DNA from 2 places in the Lactobacillus sp. wkB8 genome. Region 2 is predicted to be linked to the other one. Evidence: predicted binding sites of a transcription regulator. Region 2 holds the regulator's gene; the other holds the start of a gene.
The links. The regulator LexA, encoded in region 2, represses DNA repair genes until DNA is damaged. The targets are predictions, from matches to a motif close to CNAACANNTGTTNG.
Positions count from the first base shown of each region.

Region 1 (10,099 bases), 950 kb from region 2:
TCATGACCTTTATCAGATAGATTAGAATTAAACTTGTACCCACGTTTCTTCAAAGCTTTAATATCGCTTTTAATTAATGATGTATCAACCTGTGGGTGTTTCTTGTAATAGTTATAATCGTATAAATAATCACCATATTCTACAACATCACTCCATCCAACATGCTGTTTAGGTGCTTTTGCTTTCTTTGGCTTTTGTACAGGTTGTGGCTTTAAATCGCCTGATGGTTTAGTAGTAGGAACATCTTTCTTAATTTGTCTCTTTAACCACTTAATTTCAGCGTTAAGACAGTTCTTGAAAGTCTTGGCATACTTAGTCTTATAATTTTTAAAATGCTTCAAGGTCTTCTTGTAAAGGGCTAATTTTTTAGCCTTATTCGTTAACTTTTGCCCCTTCTTGACGTTCTTATTGAAATAATTATTTGCTTTTTGGTGGCGTTTTGACCAAGTTTTCTTAGTTTTGTGGATATTGGTCTTTGGTTCAGCTACAGGGCAAGATATTTCTGATGTTAATACGTGGGTATCTTGGATAGGTTGCGAAATTGGTTCAGCTACAGGAGTTTCAGTTTTATCTGTTGCACTTGTGTCTGGATTATTTGTATTAGTATTTGTTTGATTAGTTGCAGCGACATCTGCTAAAACAGCTGAAGTTTGACTAATAATTGGCGCTAAAACGGTAATACCCGCGACAGCTGCAACAATAATATTTTTATGTAATTTCACTTTGATTTACTCCTTTAAATTTGATTTTAATAACCTTTATCACTAAGCCTATCACAACTTTTTATCAGTTTATAGCTACTTTTTAATAATTAGTAACTGATAAATTAGCATTAAACTGATAGTCTCGTTTTTGCCAGGCTCTACATATTGTCTATTATATTTGCTTGGACTATTTTTGTAAAACTAATATTGCTCAAGCCAGTAGACATTTAATCACCCGGCGGAGTAGACATAGTTGTCAGCTGTTTTTTAGCGGTTTTAACGTACCAGACAGCTTCATCTACCTGCGTAACAGTTGCCTTATCAGACCTTAACGTAGCAGAAGCGTTTCTTAAGGCACAATCATAATTAGACATGAGATTATCATAGGCGCTATTTTGTGCTAGATCTTTTCCTTCGTTAAAAAGTGTGAGCAGTTCCTGCTTATCAGCTCCTGTCGCAATCTTTTGCCCATTTTCAGCCTGCTCAATCGTATTCAGTGCTTTTAGCTTTAACCCGCTGACGTATTTCACATCATTCACCTTAATAAAGTTATTGCCATAGATTAATGCTTGCTTTTTTGCAGGGTAAGTTGGTTCTGAATTTGGCACCGGGTTTGGTTGGTTGGCATCAATCACACTAGCGTCACTGTAATTTAAACAATGATAAAACAGTTCCGCCTTATTTTCCTCAGGTACCCAGAGATACATTATGCCATCAACTGTTAGATTACTGTATTGCGGCTTTATAATACGTTTACCAATTGTCTTGCCAGATGTGTCATAAAGTTCAACGCTGTTGTCTGTCACTGGCGTAACGTAAGTATAAACTAAGTCGCGATAGTCAATGATAGGCAAATTCTTTTTCAATTTAACATCATCTTCATCAACATATTCATCCGGATAGTCGTGCAGTCTGTAAAGATAACCCTCAAAGCCATCATTTTGGTAAGGAATAACAGTTAAATCAAGTTTAATCTTCTGTCCTTTTTTCAGTTTACGTTTAACGGCAGAATAATTTACCGTTATGCTGGCGGTGTTCTTAAGAACAGTCGCTGACGAAACACCGTTGTAGCGAGCAATGTGACCGTTAATATAGCCGACGTTGGCTGCTTTAATGTAACTGTTATGTCCTAAAGAGTAAAAATATTTTCCTTTTATTTTGTGGGCAGGTACGTATTTGGGCTGGAAGTACCTTGCGACATCATTAAGGTAGTAAAAATATTTGGGTGTTTTGGTAGCAGTCTTAGCTTTTCCCTGGTACTTAACAACTGTATTAGTTCTAAGTTTCTTTCCCGTTGTTTTGCCAGTCTTGGTGTAAATCAGTGCATCGTGTTTGATAGTCAATTTACCTTGTGTGATATTGCGCCCATTGACTTTTAAAACATTAGCACTATTAATATAATAGTTATGCCCCAAGTGGTAAAACTTTTGCCCGTTAATTTTTTTAGTGCCGTAGTAGGGATAATTGGTTCTACTGTCATCATCATAAACTATCATTTCTGTAGTCAAATAGCCCTTGGGATCAGCGCTAAAGCCGTTAGGAATGTTATAGCTATGTGTACCCCGATTTTGCTTCAATTTTATTTTATGGCCTGACGGGTTGTAAACATAATCGCTCTCAAGCAGCGTGACTTTTCCTTTGGCTTTCTGAGCAGCTTCTACTGTTTGGGGGTTAGCGGTATATGGCAAAAATAGAGTGGTGGATAGGGCCAGGGCTGTTAAGCCAATGCCAACTTTCTTGAAAAATTTCATTTTATGACCTCACAAAAAACGCTTAGGTTAATATCATTGTACCCTAAACTGATATTTAAAATTGTTTTATTATATAAATTACCTAAACTTTTGCGTGGCTTTCAATATTTTCGCGTGATTTAGTTAGTTTTCAAATTAAGCAATAAAAATAGAGTTAAACCACTCTTATTTGGTGGACTAACTCCATTTTTTTAATTTAACTCCATTCAGCGAAGTTTAAAGTACTTAATTGAATTTTGGTTGTGTCAAGTAGCCAAATTGCCTGCTTTACTTGAGCAATCGTTGCTTTTGGAGATTGTAAAACAGAAGAAGCAATCATCAAAGCATTATTATAATTACTTACTGCACTTTGTTGCTCACACTTAACATTCTTGTTATTCTTATTTTCCTCAAATTTTCTTTGTAATTCTTGCTTATTCTTATCTGTTGCTACTTTCTGATCGTTCTCAGCATCTTTAGCAGTATTGAGAGGGGTAAGTTTAATTCCACTGGCAAAAGTAACATCACTAGCTTTGACAAAGCTGTTAGTATAACGCATCTTATCTTCTGTCGATTCAATTAGTTTATTGTTTTTATCAAACTCTGGTTTTTTAAGGTCAGTGCCGTCGTTATTAACAAAATAGTTTCTGTCTATTCTGTAGGTTAAAAAGTGATAAAACAGTTCTGCTTTGTTTTCGCTAGGTACCCATAAGTAATAAAGACCATCAACGGTCAAGGGGTTTTGCTTACGGTTCCTGTAACTGATACCTGTTGGAGTACCGTCAAAATTATAGAATTTAGTATTTGTCGTAGTATTAGGCCTTACATAGGTGAATGTCAGTTCATCGTAACTTGATGTTGGCAAATAGTTTCTCAATTTAATGTAACTTTGAGCAACATATTCGTTAGGATAATCGTGCAGGCGATAGATATAGCCTTCAAAGTCTTCTGCCCAAGGCTCAACCGCTAAATCAACTTTAATTTTTTGCCCCTTTTTTAGAACGTGCTTAGTAGAATCATTGGTTAATGTTTGAGTTGTCGTCTTTTTGAGAACAGTGGCATAGCTAACGCCATTATACATAAGAGGATATCCATCTATACTATCAACGTTATTTGCTCTAATATAACGATTCTTCCCTATTGCATAACAGTCTTTACCATTAACTGTTTCTGTCGGCAAGTAATAAAAGGTTGTCTTTTGCTCAGAAACGTTAAATTTTGCAAAGTAATATTTTTGCTTGGATTGAGTTTGCTTAACCTGACCCTGATAGTTAACGACTGATTTAACTGGTAGAGTCTTGCCTTTTAGTTTACCGGTTTTAGTATAGATTGCAGATCTGTGATTCAAAACCAGCTTACCGGTCTTAAAGCTTTTGCCGTTAACGTTATTGACATCACCGTCATTAATATATTCTCCTTGACCAATTTTATAGTATTTTTGCCCATTAATCATTATTGTGCCGTAATAATCTAAGGAGTCGACATCAAAAGAAGAAACATAGCAGAATCCATTAACATCTGCTTCGATTACAGAATAATTCCCGTTTTTTCTTGCTTTAAGTCTTTGACCATATTGATTATATACGGGTGCGTCATTGACTAAAGTAATTCTGTTTTTAGCTAGTTTTTGTGTTTTTGGCGCAGCTTGCACTGTTTGAATATGATTTAGACTTGGCAGCAGCGGACTAATTGTCAACACTGTTGCGGCTAAGCCAAGACCAATTTTCTTGAAAAATTTCATATCTTCACCTCATTATATGTGACTTTATAACCAATATAATTATAACGCAAACTAGTTATTAAAATCAGAGCAAACAGACGTTCATTTATTTTTGCTAGCGAACAAATACTTGTATAATTAGGTTAGTAAGTATCTAGAAGTAAATAAAGAAGATGTAATGATGAAGCAAGAATCATTATTTGCAAACAGTGGGCAAAATGAACCATTGGCTAACCGCGTACGTCCCCAAAATCTAGATCAGTTTGTAGGACAAGAACAGCTGCTGGGACCGGGAAAAATTTTGCGAGAAATCATTGATAATGACCAGGTTTCCTCAATGATTTTTTGGGGACCACCGGGAGTCGGCAAAACGACTTTGGCTGAAATAATTGCCCGGCAGAGTCAAGCGAGCTTTTTTAATTTTAGTGCGGTTGACAGCAGCATTACTAAAATCCGCAAAATTATGAGGCAGGCTGAAGCAGAACACGAAGTGGGGCAAAAAACGCTGGTATTTGTAGATGAAATCCATCGCTTTAATAAAGCACAACAAGATGCTTTTTTACCCTATGTTGAACGTGGCAGTATCACGTTAATTGGCGCCACGACCGAAAATCCTTCCTTTGAAGTTAATTCGGCACTGCTTTCACGCTGCAAGGTTTTTGTCTTAAAACCGCTTGAAGTCAAAGATATTATCAAGTTATTGCAAAATGCTTTGCGCAACCCTAACGGTTTTGGCAAATTAACCGTTAAAATCAGTGAGCAGGAGATTGAAGCCATTGCCAAATTTGCCAACGGTGATGCCAGAACTGCTTTAAATACGTTAGAGATGGCGGTTTTAAATGGCAACAAAAGTGGTAATACGATCGCTGTGACTATGGACAGTCTGGGGCAATTAATCACACAAAAGTCAGTCTTGTATGATAAAGACGGGGAAGAACACTACAATATTATCTCCGCTTTGCATAAATCAATGCGTAACAGCGATGTAGACGCGGCAATTTATTGGCTGTCGCGCATGCTTGAAGGTGGAGAAGATCCGCTTTATATTGCACGTAGACTAGTGCGCTTTGCCAGCGAAGATATTGGCTTGGCAGATACTAATGCGCTGAATGTGGCGGTCAACGTCTTTCAGGCTTGCCAATTTATAGGGATGCCGGAATGTGATGTGCATTTGACAGAAGCTGTGATTTATCTGTCACTTGCTCCGAAATCAAACGCAGTTTATAAGGCTAGACTAGCTGCTGAAGAAGATGTTAAGAAGACTATTGATGAACCAGTACCTTTGCAGATTCGCAACGCCCCAACTAAGTTAATGAAAGATTTAGGCTATGGTAAAGGTTACCAGCTGGCGCATTATGCTAAAGACAAGTTAACGACAATGAAAACTATGCCACCAAGTTTAGAGGGACACGAATATTATTTGCCAACCTCGCAGGGTCATGAAGACCGTTTTAAAAAGAGGCTGGAACAAATTAAAGAATGGCACAAAGAACACGATGATTAAGGCGCAGCTTTTAAAGTCTAGCCTCATTAGTTTTAATTACCGGGACACTGCTATTTGAGCATCAACTAAAAAGCGGGCAAATCACAATTTAAGTGGTTTGCCTGTTTTCGTGCTCTTTCTTTTTTGTGGCGATATTTATTTAAATTTATTATTTAACGAAAAGCATATTGCCTGAAGCCCACATAATGTAAAAAAACAGAATAACGCCAATTATTAGAGCTAATAGCCAACCTAAAACCAAACTTATAATAAAGGTAATATGTTTGTGTTGAAAAAATGTTGTCAATACTTCCGCCAAAGCTGATAGTAGAAGACCTAAGGCGCAAACGCTTAAATCAACAGATTTGAAAAACGGTAAGATTAAAACCAATAAGAATGCGCCTAATACAATAAACCATAAATATTTATAGCCATGATCTTGTAACAGTTGTTCTTTTATCGTAGTCTGGTTTCTGGTCATTATCGATAGTTCCTCTAATCATGATGTTGTCAAAATTTATTATGCACAAAGCAATATTAAGTTTTTCACAGATACAAGAAACAGTTATAATTTAATTTAAGCTTTTAGTTATATCAGTGATAATAATTACTTATAGGTTAGTACATAAATATTAAATTGTAAAATTTTTAATTAGAGATAAATTAAGCTGATTTTTGACCAATCTGAAACAGATACAATAGCTGATATTTCTAACGGAACAACTGCAGTGACTAATAGAACCTTTGATTAATACCACATTTCATTTATAATTATAAATAATAAAATAATTAAAATAATTCGAAAAAGAAAGGCTGTGGGAAATAAGATGAAAATGAAATTAGCAAGAGCTGCTTTACTATTGTTGTGTCCATTTGGAATGGCGCTTTTTTTCTCCAATAAGCCGAACTATAACTTAATATGGTCAATTAGTGCGTTCATCATGACAATAATTGCTACAGCTTGGTTTGAAGTAAAAGAAGATACATTTATTGACCAAGTCGAAAATGATTTAATTTACTGTTTGGCATTACAAGGCGTACCCATTAGTTTTGAAACTTTATATTTATTGAATATGACAGATGAGCAAGAAGACCACCCGTTATTGATACTCTTGATTATTGTCTTAAATTTAATCTGTGTGTTCTTATTTGACTATTTACTTAATCGAGTTAAATTTTACAAGGCTGAAGGTAAAAATGAGTAAAATTTAACAGGATTTGAGTACCAGGCATATAAAAATGCTTGGTACTTTTTTCTAGCGTAAAGTTCGTCAGATTATTTGATATATATCGGTTTTTTAGTTTAGAGTAGTAAAAGTTACGAACTTTTATTTGATAAAAATTGCGTCAGCCTTGTAAATATAATTTGCAATTTACAAAGCAGAGACATTAATAATATACTTAAATAAAGTAGCAGTGTATGCATAATAACAAGCGATTATATGAATATAGGCAAAAAATGAGTAGCACATCAGTAATAGAAAACGTCATAATTAACGGCACTAAACTTTATTTTTCAATTAGTTCAAAGCAAGGCCGGAAACCAATCATTTTATATTTGCATGGTGGACCGGGTGATGCCTGCATCCCCTTGACCAAAAAATTTAATAGCGAACTAGAAGATCATTTTATCTTTGTCAATCTGGAACAAAGAGGCAGCGGACTATCGTATTACAAATTTTCACCTGAAGAAAACTTGTCCATTAATACCATCTTGGCAGATATTCATCAGTTTGTGCTTTATTTATTAAAACGGTTAAAACAAGATAAATTGATTATCATGGGTCATTCTTGGGGCACGGTTTTAGGGCTCAATTTTATTCAAAAGTATCCAGACCTAGTTACGCAATATATCGGAATTGGTCAAGTCGTTAATATGAAAAAGAATATTGCTTTACAAAAAGCTTTTTTACGAACAAAAATGAAAAATACTGCCAAACTTGACCAACTTGATTTTGTCCATGAACCAACTAAAGCCAGCCTCAAATTAACTAAAATGATTGTGGCTTATGGCGGCTCAATCTACGGCGCTAAAAACTACCGCAAATTAATTGGTCCTTTTATATCGGCTAAAGATTATTCTTTTAAAGACTTAATTCATCGTTTGCAAGGCTCGAAGCAATCAATTCAATATTTTTGGGAAGAACTGATGAACGTTAATTTTGAAAATATCCTGCATTTTGCCGTTCCCATCGCTTTCTGTGAGGGCAGGCATGACCACCATGTGTCCTCGCAATTGACTGCAGAATATGCTGCTAAAATTACTAGTCCGTGCAATATAATTTGGTTTGACCATTCCGGACATTTCCCGCAGTGGGAGGAACCAACTAAATTTAATCAGGAAATTATTGGACTTTTAGAGCCACAAGCAAACTAAAAAACTGATAAATCACGTTATTCATCACGTAGATTTACCAGTTTTTTATATTCAATTAGACCTTATTAATTATTCTGAAAATTACTCAAAAACTTGACGGTTTTTTCATTTTGCGGGTGATTGAATAATTGATCTGGCGTGCCTTGTTCAGTAATTACGCCATCGCTAATGAAAAACATTTGGTCGGAAATCTCCTTCGCAAACGCCATTTCGTGGGTTACGATAATCATCGTTAAACCAGTAGTAGCCAGATTCTTCATGACGCTTAAAACTTCGCCGACCATTTCTGGATCCAAAGCACTAGTAGGCTCATCAAATAACAAAATTTCAGGATCCATGCAGATTGCCCGGGCAATCGCAACCCGTTGTTGTTGTCCACCTGAAAGTTGGCTGGGACGAGCATTAACGTATTGCTCCATACCTACTTTTTTCAGATTAGCAAGCGCAATTTTACGTGCCTCGTCTTTTGACCGTTTCAATACTAATTCTTGACCTACCATACAATTAGCTAAAACGTTCTTATTTTCAAACAAGTCAAATTGTTGGAAAACCATGCCGACTTTAGCACGATAAATATTGCGGTTGTAGTTTGGTGCCAAAACATTTTCACCATGAAAATCAACTTCACCGGCAGTAGGTTCTTCAAGCAGGTTAATACAGCGCAAAGTAGTTGATTTACCGCCACCTGAAGGACCGATAATGGTGGCAATTTCACCTTTATTAATGTCAAAAGAGATATCTTTTAAAACTTGGTGTTCACCAAATGTTTTCTTGATGTGCTTTAAACTTAAAATAGTTTCGTTTGTTTCAGTCATTAGTTCTTAGCCTCCATGTCTTTTGGTGTGCCCACTTGAACTTGGTTTGCCATTAAGTTGTAATTCTTACTTCCTTGGAGGTGTTTTTCAATTAAGTTGAATATTCTGGTAATGGTAAAGGTCAAGATGAGGTAGATAGCAGAAATTGTCAGGTAAGTTGGGAAGAACTTAAATGTCTGACTCGCAATCGTCGAACCAACGAAGAACAACTCTGATACGGAGATGATACTCAAAACTGAGGTATCCTTGATATTAACGATAAATTCATTAGTAATTGAAGGAAGACAATTCTTGATTGCTTGTGGCAGAATAATATGCCACATTCTCTGGTTGTGGGTCATTCCTAACGCACTGGCTGCTTCAAACTGACCTTCGGGTGTAGAAATAATTCCGCCGCGGATGATTTCTGCTAAATACGCTCCAGTGTTGATCGAAACAATGATTAGTGCCGCGACCGTTCTATCAATATTCAGGTGCCAGAATTGGGCAATACCATAGTAAATCACAGCTGCTTGCACCATCATTGGCGTACCCCGGAAAATTTCAATATAAACCGAAAGCAGCCAGTTGACAAACTTGAGCAGCCATCTTTTACCACTGGTAGTTGGTGTAGGAATAGTTCTCACAATACCAACGGCTAAACCGATAAAGAAACCTGCAATGGTACCAACTGAAGCCAAAAGTAAGGTCATACCGATACCGTTTAAAATCATGCCGCCATATTGGCGCCACATTGATACTAACCACGGTTCTGACTTAGCCTTTTTACCTTTTTTATCATTATCAGTTTTAGGCTGCTCCTTAACAGCTTCAGTCATTAACCTAACCCTTTTTGCTTGAGGAATAGTAGCTAAAATTTGGTTGACACTCTTGAGCAGCGCCTTGTTGGGCTTGGCAATTCCGATTGAGGTAACAGATTCTTCCTTAGTAGCGTGGAAACCAGCCATTTTGCTGACAGGAATTGACTTAATGTCAGGATCAACCATCTTAAAGGAAGTTGATTCAGTGTCTTCGGCAACATAGCCGTCAATGGTGCCGGAGATTAAACTTTGCCGCATTGCCGCAAAATCGCGCATAGCTGGTTGTCTTTTAGCGCCTTTTAACTGCTTGATCAGGTCATAGTGGAAAGTACCTTGTTGCGCCGTTAATTTAGCACCCTTAAAGTCAGTCAGCTTTTTAGCATTGGCATATCTGCTGTTAATCTTGGTAATTACCACAAAAGTACTGTTTCTGTAAGGCTGGGAAAAATTAATGGCTTTTTCACGTTCAG
Region 1 is NZ_CP009531.1:167,180-177,278, forward strand. It holds gene LACWKB8_RS00770 (hypothetical protein) at 1-722, opposite strand, end outside; gene LACWKB8_RS00775 (SLAP domain-containing protein) at 932-2,455, opposite strand; gene LACWKB8_RS00780 (SLAP domain-containing protein) at 2,652-4,175, opposite strand; gene LACWKB8_RS00785 (replication-associated recombination protein A) at 4,336-5,658, shown strand; gene LACWKB8_RS00790 (hypothetical protein) at 5,807-6,118, opposite strand; gene LACWKB8_RS00795 (hypothetical protein) at 6,471-6,842, shown strand; gene LACWKB8_RS00800 (alpha/beta fold hydrolase) at 7,097-8,014, shown strand; gene LACWKB8_RS00805 (amino acid ABC transporter ATP-binding protein) at 8,080-8,829, opposite strand; gene LACWKB8_RS00810 (ABC transporter substrate-binding protein/permease) at 8,829-10,099, opposite strand, start outside.
Region 1: the regulator LexA is predicted to act here: its motif matches at 4,246-4,259, upstream of LACWKB8_RS00785 (replication-associated recombination protein A).

Region 2 (10,099 bases):
TTAGATATTACTGGTGTCATTTTAACTAAACTTGATGGTGATACCCGTGGTGGTGCTGCTTTATCAATTAGGGCAGTGACTGGTAAACCGATTATTTATACTGGGCAGGGTGAAAAACTAACAGATTTAGAACAGTTCTACCCTGACCGCATGGCATCAAGAATCTTGGGCATGGGTGACATGCTGACTTTGATCGAAAAAGCTCAACAAGATTATGATGCCAAAAAGGCTGAAGAAGTTGCTGAAAAGATGAAGGAAAATACTTTCGATTTCAACGACTTTGTCGATCAACTGGAACAAGTTGAAAAAATGGGCCCTCTTGATCAATTAATGAAGATGATTCCTGGAATGGCGAACAATCCGCAACTTAAAAATGCCAATTTTGATAAAAAACAGATTGTTTATGTTAAAGCCATTATTTCTTCTATGACAAAAGAAGAACGTGAAAACCCTGAATTACTTAATCCCAGCCGTAGAAGAAGAATTGCAGCGGGTTCTGGACGACCGGTAGTTGAAGTCAACAGAATGATTAAGCAATTTAAACAGGCACGCGATATGATGAGCAAAATTACCAAGGGTAATTTTAAAGGAATGGACAATCTACCGGGGATGAATTCTCCTATGGGACGAATGGCTATGCGTCACATGGGGAAGAAATTTAAGAAAAATAAGAAAAAACGGATGAAGGTCAAGAGGTATCACTCATAAAAAATTACCTGTTAAGTAAAAACACTTTACACCTAAAAAAATAAGTGCTATATTATTTAACGTAACTTTTAGGAGGAATAAATTTATGTCAGTAAAAATTCGTATGCGCCGCATGGGTGCTAAGAGAAAGCCATTTTATAGAATCGTTGTCGCTGATTCAAGAATGCCACGTGATGGTCGTTTTATTGAAGAAGTTGGTTACTATAACCCAGTTTCTGTTCCTAAGGAATTGAAATTAGACGAAGACAAGATTTTTGAATGGTTGAAGAAAGGTGCACAACCTTCAGATACTGTACGTTCACTTCTTTCAGGTGCAGGCTTAATGAAGAAACTGCATGATTCCAAATTCAATAAATAGTGAATCGTTTGTTAAAAGTTTGAAGTTGACTACTTCAAACTTTTTTCTTTGACTAGGAGAAATTATGCAATTTTATGATGTTGCACGGATATTGTCTACTCACGGACTTAAAGGGGAAGTAAAAGTTGCGTTAATAACCGATTTTCCTGAAGAACGGTTTGACTTGAATAAAAAGTTAGCTATCAAAAATGATCCCGAAACGGTTTTAACAGTCAGAAAAAGCAGACCCTTTAAGCAATTTTGGCTGATACAATTTAATGAAATTACCGATATTAATAGTGCTGAAAAGTTAATTGGTAAAATTTTGGTTGTCAGCGAACAAAATCAACATGAACTGCCTGCAGGATCTTATTATTATCGCGATATATTGGGCTGTGATGTGATAGATAATCAATCGGGGGGTAATTTGGGTCAAATAACTGGTATTGAAACTCCTGGTGCGAACGATGTCTGGGAAATTACCGAAGAAAACGGTAATGAATATTTAGTTCCCTATATAGATCAAGTTGTTAAAAAAATAGATGTTGAACATAAAAAAGTTTTTGTAGAACTCTTGGAAGGATTACGCAATGAAGATTAACGTATTGACGCTTTTTCCGGATATGTTTACTCCGCTGACGACTTCAATGCTCGGGCGTGGTCTTGAGGATGGTAAATGGCAGCTCAACTTAGTCAATTTTCGTGATTTTACCACTGATGTTCACCATCACGTTGATGATAGTCCTTATGGTGGCGGAGCAGGCATGGTCTTGCAAATTATGCCGATCAAAAAGGCACTCGACTCAGTTAGGAATAAAGGCAAAGTAATCATTACCGCGCCGCAGGGTAAAACTTTTAATCAAAAAATGGCCCAAAAGTGGTCTCAAGCAGAAAATCTCACATTTATTTGTGGTCACTATGAAGGTTTCGACCAGCGCATTTATGATTTAGCTGATGAAATTGTTTCAATCGGAGATTATGTCCTAACGGGTGGGGAATTACCGACAATGAGTATGATTGATGCAACAGTTAGATTGATACCGGGAATTTTAGGCAATAATGCCTCACCGGTGGAAGAAAGCTTTGCTCACGGTTTGCTGGAATATCCCCAATATACTAGACCTGATGATTTTGAAGGTATGAAAGTCCCTGCTGTTTTAACGTCTGGCAATCACCAAAAAATTGCTCAGTGGCGGCATAAGGAAGCTTTGCGGGCAACTTATTTGTATCGCCCAGATTTGCTTAAAAACTATACTTTGAGTAAAGAAGAAGAAAAAATGCTGGCACAAATAAAGCAGGAAGAAGATCAAACTTGATTTTAGCTGTTAATTTTGCTAGTATAACTGAAGTGTGAATTTATTTTGCACTACTAGTTAGGGGTATTCCGCTGACGTAAATGACGTGAATGAATGCCGCAGAAGGAGAAAATAAAAATGGATCCATTAATTCAAGAATTAACCAAAGAACAATTACGTGACGATATTCCTGACTTTCGTGCAGGGGACACAGTTCGTGTTCATGTTCGTGTTGTTGAAGGCTCACATGAACGTATTCAGATGTTTGAAGGCGTAGTTATCAAGCGTAAGGGAACTGGTATTGGTGCCAGCTACACTGTACGTAAGATCGCATCTGGTGTTGGTGTTGAGCGTACTTTTCCAGTAAACGATCCACGTGTTGCCAAGGTTGAAGTATTGCGTCACGGTCGTGTACGTCGTGCTAAACTTTACTACTTACGTGATCGTCACGGCAAGTCTGCTAGAATTGCAGAAAAGCGTCGTTAAATTAACGCTTAAGTAAAAGAGAATCATTCCATAAAGGGATGATTCTCTTTTTTGTTTATGTTAAAATCTTCAGCAAAATATTTTTTATGGAGGGTAGAATTATGAATGAACCATTTTTATTAAATTTTGATACTAGTCCAAATGCAGTTTTAGAACCAGAGCACGAAAAAGAAATTAATCACTTTCATTTTCAACCTAAATTGCTGTTTGCATTTTTAACTACAGCTGCAATCAATCAATTTTTAGCTTGTCACCCTCATAAACAAGTGGGATTTTTTGAATGTTTTGAAGGAAAAACTCCCATTTATGAAGTTGATTTAGATGGAGCAAAGTTTACCCTTTGTCAGGCTAAAATGGGGGCCGCGGCCGCTGTGCAACTGTTAGATTGGTTAATAGGTTACGGTGTTAAACAGATTTTAGCAACTGGCTCAGCAGGTTGTTTGGTTGATTTACCAGAAAATTATTTTCTCGTGCCTATAAAAGCCATAAGAGACGAAGGTACGTCATTTCATTATTTAAAACCAGGAACATTTGTCGCATTAGAATCTGCATTTTTAGACAAAACAAAAAAGCTAATGAACGGAAATGGTTTTACGGTTAAAGAAGTAACTACGTGGACTACTGATGGTTTTTTTAGAGAAACTGCCAAGAAAGTAAAACAGGCTAAAGCACTGGGCGCCTCATGTGTTGAAATGGAATGTGCAGCGCTCGCTGCTTGTGCACAATTTAGAGGGGTCGACTTTGCACAAATATTATTTACAGCAGATTCTCTTAAAGATGTAAAAAAGCATGAAGAAAGAGGCTGGGGCAGGGATGCTCATGAAGCAGCAATTAGTTTAGCTGCTAATATCATTAGTGAAATTTGACCAAGTTTGTGAAAAAATACTACTGTGGAACCAAGGTGAAACAGCCACATAATTCACAAGGTATCTAAATACATGCCTAATAATCAACGTTTTTACTTATAAAAATTTGTGAAAGCAAATATAGCATTGCTTGTGGAAAGTTAATTTTTTCCTTTTGTAAGAGTATTTTAAGCCGTTTTAAGATAGTCATAAAAATGACTAAAAGATACTTGCTAGCTTAGAGAAACCTTAAATTTAGCCAGATTAAGGCTACGGTTAAAATGAGTCTTATGAACCAGTGAATCCAAGTAATTTGGTGATGGAGAGAAAAACCATTTGCTAAAGCGGTAAGTAAAAGTGCTACTAGAAATATAGTAGTTAAAAGTGGTATCTTTAGAATACATCCAGAAATAACGCCTATTGCAAACAAAACGTTAATCATGATCAACCAAATTGGTAGACTAGTGATTAGCAGAAAGCTGGCGCTAATCATAAGAGCACCATAGATAATAGTTAAAGAGATTGTTAGATATGACATTTTAATACCTCCTGCTAAAATTTAATCATCTGGGGTCGACCCTACATCAAGGGGATAATTATGTATTTGAAAGAATTTATCCAAAAGGAAAATACTACACGTGATACAGTTAGACATTATATCTACTTAAACTTATTAACTCCTGCTCGTAAGGGAAGAAACTATTGGTTTACTGAAAACGAATGTGATATTTTTGAAGCAGTAAAAGAGTTTCAAGACTTGGGTTTTTCACTGCAAGAAATTAAGGAAATAAAAAAACTACACGATGAATCGTGTAGTACTGAAAAGCAGCGTAAGCAAAACTTAAAATTGATTGCAGAAAAAATCACTACTATATCTGCCAAAATTAACAAATTAAAAATGCAGAAAAAGGTACTGGGAGAAGTAGGAGAAATTTTACAGAAAAAAAAGCACTATTGAATCAAGAGAAAAATAGTGCAAATTTTTAACTTAAACTATTGAACTCCGATAAAGACCAACAACTTTACCCAGGATATGTACACTGGATAAGATAATTGGATCCATCGTATCATTTTCAGGTTGTAGGCGATAATGACCTTTTTCCTTATAAAAGCGCTTGACAGTAGCTTCATTTTCATCAGTCATTGCTACTACTATCTCACCGTTAATTGCCGTACTTTGCTTGCGGACAATGACATTATCACCATTTAAAATACCAGCATTAATCATACTTTCACCGTGAACTCTCAACATGAAGAGGTCACCAGCATCATTAGCTAAATCAGGCGGCAGAGGAAAATAATCTTCGATATCTTCAACTGCCAAAATCGGTTGACCAGCTGCCACATCACCAATAACAGGAATTTCATTAGGCTTGATGCCAATAGCTTTTTTGCCTTCTTCAGTTATTTCAAGAGCTCGGGGCTTCGTTGCATCTTTAATTAAATATCCTTTACGCTCTAAACGAGATAAATGTCCGTGAACGGTAGAAGTTGACGATAGGTCAACTGCATGGCAAATTTCACGAACAGTTGGTGGAAAGCCGCGATCTGCCACGGTTTCATAAATATAACGTAAAATTTGTAACTGCTTGGTATTTTGTTTCGTCGTCATTGTAATCTCCAGTATTTTAAACGTTTTCTTGATACTATTTATTTTAGCAGATTTATTTTGATACTACAAACAAATGTTCTGAAAAATCTTAAACTTTTTTTATTACCAAAAATAAGGTAGACTTTCATAATTGAGAGGTGCGAAAATGACAGAAGATAATGAACAAAAATTAATTAATCGTATTAATGAACTTTATCATAAGAAAAAAAGCAGTGGTTTGACTGCTGCAGAGGAAAACGAAAGAAAAAAATTACATCAGGAATTTATTAAAAATTTCAGAGCTGGTTTTAAACAAGATGTTGAGAATTTGGTCATTATTGATAAAAATGGCAAGGAAATAACATCTGAAAAAGCCAAAAAAGCACAACGTCAGAAAGGTTTAAGAAAAGATTAACTTTGACCTTTAATTTTACTTAATTTTTAGGTAAGATATACCTATTGGACAAATTGAGGTGATTTTTTATGAAATTGGGTTTAGCTATTTTTTTAATTGTTATAGCACTTTTATTAGGCCTAGTCGGTGGTTTTTATGGTGCAAGAGCATATATGAAAAAATACTTTAAGGATAATCCGCCAATTAGTGAAGATATGATTGTTGCTATGATGTCACAAATGGGACAAAAACCTTCAGCCAAGAAGGTTAACCAAGTGATGAACATGATGAAGCACCAAAAATAAAAATTTGCTAAATTGAAATAAAGGCGGAGCGTATGTCTCCGTTTTTTTATTGTTAATGTTCAGGTGAAACATGGGAATATTTTTTAAATTAGGTTGGTTTTTTAAAAAGGAAAAAAAGCGTTACCTTATTGGTGTCACATTTTTGGCACTTACTTCTATTGTAAATTTAGTGCCACCTCGGATTTTGGGTTTGATGGCGGATCAATTAGACCGTGGTCATATTAGTTGGGAGCAATACGGACTGCTTATTTTGGCAATTATTTTTGCCGCACTTTTACTTTATGGCTTCCGCTATTTTTGGCGTAAGCAAATTTGGGGCGGTGCTGCTGAGTTGGAGCTGCAAATGCGGTCTAAATTGTTTAGTCATTTTATGGCAATGGATCGCACGTTTTATCAGCGTCACCGGACTGGCGACTTAATGGCTCATGCCACTAACGATGTTTCCGCAATTCAGGAAGTTGCAGGAGAGGGCGTTTTAACGCTAGTTGACTCGCTTATTATGAGTGTTTCCACCATGGTTGCCATGATTGCTTTTGTTGACTGGCGCTTAACCATTGTGGCTTTACTGCCTTTACCATTCTTAGCTTGGGGTGCTTGGAAATTAGGTGATCGTCTGCACGATGCTTTTGATAAATCTCAAGCTGCTTTCTCCAAGCTGAATAACAAAACGCAAGAATCTGTTTCTGGCATCAAGGTACTTAAAACTTTTGGGCAAGGCAAGGAAGACACGGAAGCCTTTGACCAGATGATTGATGAAACCATTAATATTAATAAAAAAGTATTTAAATGGGATTCACTGTTTGACCCTCTGGGAACTTTACTTATTGGACTAACATACACAATAACTATTATTTATGGTGGCTTGCTAGTTTTAAATAAAGTATTGACAATCGGGCAACTGGTTTCATTTATCGCATATATCGGCAACATGGTTTGGCCAATGTTTGCAATTGGCTACCTTTTTAATATCTTGGAACGCGGGAGCGCCAGTTATGACAGAGTTGAAAAATTGCTAAATGAAAAATCAGAAATTACGGATAAATACGCAGACCAGAGCCTCTCAGCAAAAGATATTGCGGGCAATTTGGAATATCACGTTAAATCTTTTGCCTATCCTGATGAACCAACAGTACCAGTATTAAAAAACGTTAATTTTACTTTGCATACAGGACAGACTTTAGGACTGGTAGGAAAAGTTGGTGCTGGAAAAACTACCATTATTCAATTACTACTGCGTGAATTTGACAAATATGACGGTGAAATTACTTTAAATGGTCATGACATCAGAGAAATTCCTCTTAATGTATTATTGCGTCAAATTTCTTATGTACCGCAGGATAATTACCTCTTTTCGACTAGTATCCAAAAAAACATCGCCTTTTCTAAAGCTGACAGCGATGAGAGTGCCATTGTATCTGCAGCTAAGAAAAGTGATTTGCACAATGATATTTTACAAATGCCAGGTGGCTACAATACTTTAGTTGGTGAAAACGGTGTTTCATTATCTGGAGGACAAAAGCAACGGATGTCAATTGCTCGCGCGCTTCTTAAGCAAAGTCAAATTCTGGTTTTGGATGACGCTTTATCAGCGGTTGATGCCAGAACTGAAATGGCAATATTAAAATCTTTAAGAAAAGAGCGCCAAGGTAAGACGACATTGATTGCAACGCATAGGTTGACTTCTGTAATGAATGCGGATTTAATCTTGGTTCTCAAAGATGGTCAAATTGTTGAACGCGGCACACACGATGATTTATTGAAATTGAACGGATGGTACGCTGATATGTGGCAAAGACAGGAATTAGAAGACAAGGTGGGTGAATAAATATGGATGATGAAAAATCTTTCCAGTCTGTTTGGTCTCAGGAAATTCCGGTAAAAGAACAACTTAGCATATTTAGACGACTTCTGCGTTTTGTCTTGCATTTTAAAAATGAAATGATAATCGCGGGCATTGGTGCTCTCCTTGTAAGTATTATTAATGTGCTATTGCCTTACGGTTTACAGTATTTTCTTGATAACTTCCTGGTTAAAACTGATGTAACAACACAGGTCATTTTATTTGCAGGTTTTCTTTACGCCTTCGGTTCAGTAATTAAAGGCATTCTGCAATTTACTTATGAATATTTTTTTGCTTTAGGTTCTGAAAAATCACTTGAAGGCTTGCGTGCTGAATTATACAAAAAGTTGCACACACTAGGGATGCGCTATTTTGACCAAACTCCAGCAGGTTCAATTGTTTCAAGAGTGACAAATGATACCATGACTTTGAGTAATTTCCTGACTGTTTTGTCAAGTGTTGTCATGTCATTCTTCTCTATCATTTCCGCCATGGTGGCAATGTTTTCAACAAATGTGACGGCCGGTTTTATAGTGTTGGCATTTTTACCACTGCTCTTAGTGATTATCTGGCAATATTCAAAAAGAAGTTCAAAACTTTATCGTAGTTATCGTGAAAGACTGAGTCGTATCAACACTAACTTAAACGAATCTATTGAAGGAGTCTCCTTAATTCAGCAGTTTAAGCAGGAAGATCGCATGACTAATAATTTTGAAGATGAAAACCATGCTTTGATGAAAACCAGGTTTGATATGATCAACCTTAATTCGCTCTTGCTTTCACCGTTAACTAGTTTGCTTTATTCCCTTGCTTTAGCCCTGACCCTAATGTACTTTGGTTTTCCTTTGAGAGAAACGTTTGTACCAGCAGGTGTGGTTTATGCCTTTTCACAATATATTTCGCAGTTCTTTAATCCAATTGCAAATATGATGGATCAAATGACTTTCTTCCAAGACGGAATTGTTGCCGGTAAAAGAATTTTTCGTATTTTGGACAATACTGATTATGAACCCCAACAGAATGCTGAAGCGGGTTTGACAATTAACCAGGGTAAGATTGAGTTCAAACATGTAAGTTTTTCTTATGATGGCAAGAACGAAATACTACATGATATCTCATTCACTGTTAATCCAGGCGAAACGTTGGGAATTGTGGGACACACCGGTTCCGGAAAAAGTTCTATTATCAACGTGATGATGCGCTTTTATGAATTTTATAAAGGCGAGGTCTTGATAGACGGAGTTGACATTAAGAAATATCCTAAAGAGGAATTACGTAAAAAATTAGGCTTAGTTTTACAGGAACCTTTTATGTTTTATGGTGATATTAATTCGAATATTCGCTTGTACAACAAAAATATCACTGATGAGCAGATCAAAGCAGCGGCCGAAACAGTTCAAGCTGATACTTTTATCGAAAACCTCCCAGGTAAATATCATGCTAAAGTTGGTGAAGGTGGTAGTGAATTCAGTCAGGGTCAAAGACAATTAATTTCATTTGCCAGGACTTTAGTAACTGATCCTAGAATTTTAGTTTTGGATGAGGCTACTGCAAATGTTGATACCGAAACGGAGACATTAATTCAACAAGGACTGAAACGCCTGCGTAAGGGTCGTACCACTTTAGCTATTGCACACAGGCTTTCAACGATTGTTGACGCAGACCAGATTATTGTTTTAAATGATGGTAAAATTGTTGAAAGAGGTAATCACGAAAAACTTCTTTCACAAAAAGGATATTATTATAATTTATACACGTTGCAAAATAGCCAAAAGTGAAAAAAAGCACAAGGATAAAAACTTGTGCTTTTTTGTAATTGCTATTGACAGCGTTTACATTATAGAGTAAATTTATCATGTTAGCAGTAGCTAAATTATGATTTTTTATAAGAAGGGAATTACAATGGAATATCATAAAATTAATCAAACTGATCTTGATAACTTAAGAAAATTCATTTCTGACCCAGAGAGATTTATTACCAAACCAACTACACACTGGGATCACGATCAATTTGGGACTGTAAAGGCCATGCCTGATTTAGTTATTCAACCAGTAACTAACGAAGAAGTTATGCATGTAGTTAAATATGCCAATGACAATAAAATACCTTTAGTTCCAAGAGGTAATTCAACTGGTTTAATGGGTGCTAACTTAGCAGTCGATGGCGGAATTTCACTTGACATGATTAAAATGAACAAGGTTTTGGAATATGATCCAGAAAGCTTGACCATGACTGTGCAAGCAGGTTTACGCTTAAAGGACCTTGATGAATACCTTGCAGATAAACCGTTTATGTAC
Region 2 is NZ_CP009531.1:1,142,978-1,153,076, reverse strand. It holds gene ffh (signal recognition particle protein) at 1-708, shown strand, start outside; gene rpsP (30S ribosomal protein S16) at 794-1,066, shown strand; gene rimM (ribosome maturation factor RimM) at 1,131-1,646, shown strand; gene trmD (tRNA (guanosine(37)-N1)-methyltransferase TrmD) at 1,636-2,361, shown strand; gene rplS (50S ribosomal protein L19) at 2,479-2,826, shown strand; gene LACWKB8_RS05365 (nucleoside phosphorylase) at 2,928-3,692, shown strand; gene LACWKB8_RS05360 (hypothetical protein) at 3,910-4,209, opposite strand; gene LACWKB8_RS05355 (MerR family transcriptional regulator) at 4,270-4,629, shown strand; gene lexA (transcriptional repressor LexA) at 4,660-5,283, opposite strand; gene LACWKB8_RS05345 (DUF896 domain-containing protein) at 5,429-5,677, shown strand; gene LACWKB8_RS05340 (YneF family protein) at 5,746-5,961, shown strand; gene LACWKB8_RS05335 (ABC transporter ATP-binding protein) at 6,032-7,786, shown strand; gene LACWKB8_RS05330 (ABC transporter ATP-binding protein) at 7,789-9,579, shown strand; gene LACWKB8_RS05325 (FAD-binding oxidoreductase) at 9,704-10,099, shown strand, end outside.